Regions from separate parts of the Vibrio hippocampi genome, predicted to be linked through region 2. Evidence: predicted binding sites of a transcription regulator. Region 2 holds the regulator's gene; the other holds the start of a gene.
The links. The regulator MetJ, encoded in region 2, represses methionine synthesis genes. The targets are predictions, from matches to a motif close to TTAGACNTNTANANGTCTAA.
Positions count from the first base shown of each region.

Region 1 (3,429 bases), on a different contig from region 2:
CAGACTCAACTTGGTCACATGGACGCCATGTGCTCATGTTTGGCGTTACGCGCAGAGAAGCGATCTGCTCAACGGGTTGGTGCGTTGGACCATCTTCACCCAGACCGATAGAGTCGTGAGTGTAAACTTGGATGTTCTGAACTTTCATCAGAGCAGCCATACGCATTGCGTTACGTGCATATTCCATGAACATAAGGAAAGTCGCACCGTAAGGAACAAAGCCACCGTGTAGCGCAATACCGTTAATAATGGCTGTCATACCAAATTCACGCACACCGTAGTGAATGTAGTTGCCAGATGCATCATCTGCCGTCAATGACTTAGAGCCAGACCACATTGTTAGGTTAGATGGCGCAAGGTCAGCAGAGCCGCCCATAAACTCAGGAAGCATCTTACCAAAAGCTTCTAGTGCATTTTGTGATGCTTTACGTGAAGCAATGTTGGCAGGGTTTGCTTGCAGATCTTCAATGATCTTGCTGGTTTCCGCTTCCCACTGTGCTGGTAGCTCGCCATTGACGCGACGCTTAAACTCAGCAGCCAGCTCTGGGTAAGCCGCTTCATAAGCAGCAAGCTTCTCGTTCCATGCCGCTTCTTTTGTTTGACCAGCTTCTTTGGCATCCCACTCAGCATAGATATCTGCTGGGATTTCGAAAGGACCGTGTTCCCAACCAAGGAATTCACGCGCCGCTTTGATCTCGTCGTGGCCGAGTGGTGCACCGTGACAGTCGTGAGAACCCGCTTTGTTTGGAGAACCAAAACCGATAATCGTTTTAGTACAGATAAGTGTTGGCTTACCTGTTTCTGCTTTAGCAGCTTGGATCGCAGCTTCAATCGCTTGAGGATCGTGACCATCAACCGCAGGAATCACATGCCAGCCGTAAGACTCAAAACGCTTAGGTGTATCGTCAGTAAACCAGCCTTCTACTTCACCATCGATTGAGATGCCGTTGTCATCCCAGAACGCGATCAGCTTACCAAGACCAAGCGTACCAGCAAGTGAACACGCCTCGTGAGAGATACCTTCCATCAAACAACCATCACCCATAAAGACATAAGTGAAGTGGTCAACGATGTCGTGGCCTTCTTTGTTAAACTGAGCCGCTAGAGATTTTTCAGCTAATGCCATACCAACCGCGTTGGTAACACCTTGACCAAGAGGACCTGTTGTCGTCTCGATGCCTGGAGCATAGCCGTACTCAGGGTGACCTGGCGTTTTAGAGTGCAGTTGACGGAAGTTTTTCAAATCGTCAATTGATAGCTCGTAGCCTGCTAGGTGAAGCAGAGAATAAATCAGCATCGAACCATGACCATTTGACAGAACAAAGCGGTCTCGGTCAGCCCAGTTTGGGTTAGTTGGGTTGTGATTTAAATGAGAACGCCAAAGAACTTCGGCGATATCAGCCATACCCATAGGTGCACCTGGGTGACCTGAGTTAGCTTGTTGAACACCATCCATGCTAAGAGCACGAATTGCATTTGCGAGTTGTTTACGAGAAGACATGTCTGCTCCTGAGTGCATTAAGCGAAATCCAAGTTTTTCTTTGCTGATCGATTATTCAGCGCCGAGTATTGTCGCAAAGCCCTAGAGTGTGCGCAAACTTTTTGTACCCTAACTGCCTCATTCGAGAGATAAAGCGGGTAGATAATCAGCAGCAAGCTAACATTTTGGTCACTTTTGCTAAGGTTACAAGGCGCAAGGTGCATTTTTGATTTAGCTATAGAGCAAACGTTTGGCTATAAGATAAAAGCAATTTGCTCGTAAGATAGAGCAAAAATCACTTGCTTATCAGACATCCATGACTAGAATAGACGTCTAGATGTAGATACACCTACAACATATATTGAATTTCCCTGAAGTGAGCCTTGGATAATCGGCTTACTCAAACAACCTTTTATTGGAGCTCCCATGGCTAAGCACCTGTTTACTTCTGAATCCGTTTCAGAGGGACATCCGGATAAAATCGCTGACCAAATTTCAGACGCAGTACTAGACGCCATTCTTGAACAAGATCCTAAAGCGCGTGTTGCTTGTGAAACTTACGTTAAGACTGGCATGGTCATGGTCGGTGGTGAAATCACCACATCAGCGTGGGTAGATATCGAAGAATTAACTCGCGAAACAGTCCGTGAAATCGGCTATGTTCACTCTGATATGGGTTTCGATGCTGATTCTTGTGCCGTTCTAAACACCATCGGTAAGCAGTCTCCAGACATCAACCAAGGTGTTGATAAGTCCGATCCAAAAGAGCAAGGCGCCGGTGACCAAGGTATCATGTTCGGTTACGCAACAAACGAAACCGAAATCCTGATGCCAGCGCCAATCACTTACTCTCACCGCCTAGTTCAAAAACAAGCGGAAGTGCGCAAGAACGGCACGCTACCATGGTTGCGCCCAGATGCTAAATCTCAGGTGACCTTCCAGTACGACCAAGGCAAGATCGTTGGTATTGATGCAGTGGTACTCTCGACTCAACACTGTGACTCTATCTCTACGCCAGAACTGCGTGAAGCGGTTATGGAAGAGATCATCAAGCCAGTGCTTCCATCAGAGTGGATCAACAAAGAGACTAACTTCTTTATTAACCCAACCGGTCGTTTCGTTATCGGCGGTCCTATGGGTGACTGTGGTCTAACCGGTCGTAAGATCATCGTTGATACCTACGGCGGTGCAGCTCGTCACGGTGGCGGTGCGTTCTCTGGTAAAGATCCATCAAAAGTAGACCGTAGTGCGGCATACGCTGCACGTTATGTAGCAAAGAATATCGTTGCTGCAGGTCTAGCTGACCGTTGTGAAATCCAGCTTTCATACGCTATCGGTGTAGCGGATCCAACCTCTATCATGGTTGAGACATTCGGTACTGAAAAAGTATCACAGGACATCATTATCGAAGCAGTACGTCAGCACTTCGACCTACGCCCTTACGGCCTACAAGAGATGCTAAATCTTCTTCAACCTATTTATAAGAAGACGGCTGCTTACGGTCACTTCGGTCGCGAAGAGTTCCCTTGGGAAGCGACGGACAAAGCCGCTATTCTGCGTGAATTTGCTGGTCTGAAGTAAGCCTTGCGGGTGACTGACTGATTCATCCGTCTAAGTCATCTTCAAACAAGTCATCTTCGAATAAGCAATATCTTTAAAAAAGCTCTCAGACTATCTGAGAGCTTTTTGTTTTTTATAACCAAAGTAAATTCAATGTTCTAAATTAAATCAGAGCTTGGTACCACCTAATACAACCGGTTCACACCTACTACATCAAACCAATGAAACATTGTGTTTTCTGACAACTAGGTCAATAGTTATTGAGCGGGGACTAAGCCATTCGCCTGTTGACGACTGACTTTCCGCCAATAGAAAAAACCTTTTTGAAGTACACGATGACCTCAATGGTCGTCTTACTTCGTACAAATTTTTTAATTGCCAGTTTGTCT
Region 1 covers NZ_CAKLCM010000001.1:468,230-471,658, reverse strand. The annotation lists gene tkt (transketolase) at 1-1,501, opposite strand, end outside; gene metK (methionine adenosyltransferase) at 1,907-3,061, shown strand.
Region 1: a site for MetJ is predicted at 1,806-1,825, ahead of metK (methionine adenosyltransferase). Genes of this name have one in related genera too.

Region 2 (3,429 bases):
CTCTTAGGGTCATATAGCTATCAAACGGTGTGCCGGTTGCACCGATACAGTTGCCCCACCAAGCCAGTTCTTCGGCATCTTGTGCTGACTTCGCAATAATCACTCCACCGATCACGTCTGAGTGTCCATTGATGAACTTAGTGGTTGAGTGGATAACAAAATCAGCCCCCAGCTCTAACGGCTTTTGATAGATAGGCGTTAAAAAGGTGTTGTCTACCGCCACCATGGCACCGATCGCTTTTGCTTTTTGGCAAATTTTTTCAATATCCACCACGCGTACTAGAGGATTTGATGGGGTTTCCAACAGAATCAACTTGGGCTTCTGTGCCAACGCTTGGTCCAATGCGGCTTCATCCACTTGATCAACAAAGTTAACCTTGAAGTCACCCTTATTTGCTCGTGTATTGAAAAGGCGGAAAGTACCACCGTAGCAATCATGCGGCGCTACAATCAGATCATCGGGACCTAAAAATGTCGACACCCAAAGGTTTAGAGCTGAGGTACCACAGTTAGTGATCACTGCGCCTTCACCGGATTCTAACTCACTCAGCGCTTGCTCGAGTAATCCTCGGTTTGGGTTTCCTGAGCGGGTATAGTCGTAATTTGGCACTTCCCCAAAGGCAGGAAAACCATAGTTGGTTGAGAGGTAAATAGGGGGAACAACAGCATGGTGTTGAGTGTCAGACTCGATACCTGTGCGTACGGCAATTGTAGACGGCTTCCGATCGCTCATAGAAAAATCCTTTATCAAACGCGATTAATGAAAATTAGTATACCCAAGTCAAACTGTGATACTAGGCTTGTTGCCTAACAATCGTCAGTAATTTTGACCTTACAGATTTTCATCGAACTGCTGCGCAAAATATCGAAAGCGCAACAGTCCATAAAAGTAGAATGGGTTCACTTTACCATTACGAAAAAAGACGTCAACACTTCTAGACGTCTATAAGGCTTTGCATATGGCAGTAAATGCCGCTAAAATTGCGCCATTGTGAATTACTCTATTTCAAACAGTGGAACGAAGGTACGCTATGGCAGACTGGAACGGTGAATACATCAGCCCTTACGCAGAGCATGGTAAAAAGAGCGAGCAAGTAAAGAAAATCACGGTATCCATTCCGTTAAAGGTGCTTAAAGTACTGACCGATGAACGCACTCGCCGCCAGATCAACAACCTGCGCCACGCGACCAACAGCGAACTGCTTTGCGAAGCGTTCCTGCACGCGTATACCGGTCAACCCTTACCCACCGATGAAGACCTAAGAAAAGACCGTCCAGACGACATCCCAACCGAAGCCAAACAGCTAATGACGGAGATGGGTATTGAGTTTGAAGCCTTCGATGAAGAGTAAGAGATAAGATTCTAGGTTTTAGGCCCTAGGTCCTAGAATCTAGGTCCCGTCTACTTTCACGGGACCATATCACCCTAGCACCTATCACCTAGCACCTAGCACCTAGCACCTATTTAGTTTAGTTTAAACCATATAACTCTCAGGCAACTCAATCCTCGCCACCCCAGACTCAACCGCAGCCAACGCTACCGCTTTCGCGACACGAGGTAATAGACGCGGGTCCATGGGTTTAGGGATAATATAATCATTACCAAAACTAAGGCTTTCAACGCCCGCCGCATGTAAAACGGCTTCTGGTACTTCTTCTTTTGCTAACTGACGAATTGCTTCAACCGCGGCTAATTTCATCTCATCATTAATTTCGCTGGCACGCACATCTAATGCACCACGGAAAATAAATGGGAAGCAGAGTACGTTATTCACTTGGTTTGGATAATCAGAGCGACCTGTACCCATGATCAAATCATCTCGAACTTGGTAAGCCAACTCCGGTTTAATCTCGGGATCTGGATTAGAGCATGCAAAAACCACTGGCTTATCAGCCATCAGCTTTAATGCGTCCGCAGGCAGTAAGTCTGGACCAGACACACCCAAGAAAAGATCCGCACCTTCAATCACATCTTCCAAGGTGCGTTTGTCAGTGTTATTGGCAAACAGTGCTTTATATTCATTCAGATCATCACGGCGAGTATGGATCACGCCCTTACGATCCAGCATGTAGATCTTCTCACGCATTGCGCCGCATTTGATCAACAATTCCATACAAGCAATCGCCGCAGCACCTGCACCCAAGCAGACGATGGTCGCCTCTTTTAGCTCTTTGCCTTGTAGTTCAAGGGCATTCAGCATCCCCGCTGCGGTTACAATCGCTGTACCGTGCTGATCATCATGGAATACTGGTACATCGCAACGCTCGATAAGACGTTTCTCAATTTCAAAGCAATCCGGCGCTTTAATATCTTCTAAGTTGATGCCACCAAAAGTGTCAGAAATATTGGCTACAGTGTCAACAAACTCATCGATAGTGCGGTGCTTCACTTCTATGTCGATAGAATCCAATCCTGCAAAACGCTTAAACAACAACGCCTTGCCTTCCATAACCGGTTTTGACGCTAAGGGTCCCAAGTTACCCAAACCTAAAATAGCGGTCCCGTTTGAGATCACGGCGACCATATTGCCTTTCGCGGTGTACTTATAAACGTTGTCCGCACTTTGCGCTATTTCACGCACGGGCTCTGCAACGCCTGGGCTATACGCAAGCGCAAGATCTTTGGCTGAGTTAGCCGGTTTGGTCAGTGCGACTTCAATTTTTCCAGGAACAGGATGGGCATGGTAATCAAGAGCTTGCTGGCGAAACTCGTTGATCAGATTGTCATCAGACATAGTGTGTAACCTTACTGTGAGTCGTTTTAATAACTATTAATTAAAACATCACATACTACCCAGATCACACAAATTGAAAAGAGGCATCGTGAATTTAATCACACTGGCAGGAGCAGTCATCTAATAAAGTGACTATACCCAAGTTACCTCAAGATGCAGAGTTCAGAAGTAACTTGGGTATATATTTTAAGGGCAAGCTTGAACGGATATAACGCTTGTTGATGACGTGTTTATCTATGAGGCAAAGAAAAAGGACGCCGATTGGCGTCCTTTTCTGGAATCTGTATATGCAGAATTACTTCTTGCTAGACAGAGCACCAAAACGCTTGTTGAAGCGATCAACACGGCCGCCCGTATCAACGATACGTTGCTTACCAGTGTAGAATGGGTGACATTTGTCACATACGTCAAGGTGAATTGACTCTTTAGATAGCGTTGAGTTGAACTCAAACTCGTTACCGCAAGAACAAGTTGCTTTAACTGCTTTGTACTCTGGGTGGATACCAGCTTTCATGGGAAACCTCAAATATTTAGGCCGTGTCGCCATCCGATTCTAAGCCGGACACCACACGTAGTTAAAAAGTAAATCGCAATGATAGGGACATTAGACCATACCATCAAGGCGCAGTATATTAATGAATACTCACCTTGGAATCAACAAAAATTGCCACTTTTTTCACCACCTTTAGGTGAC
Region 2 covers NZ_CAKLCM010000002.1:2,256,932-2,260,360, forward strand. The annotation lists gene L9Q39_RS12465 (O-succinylhomoserine (thiol)-lyase) at 1-733, opposite strand, end outside; gene metJ (met regulon transcriptional regulator MetJ) at 1,032-1,352, shown strand; gene L9Q39_RS12475 (malic enzyme-like NAD(P)-binding protein) at 1,476-2,735, opposite strand; gene rpmE (50S ribosomal protein L31) at 3,031-3,249, opposite strand.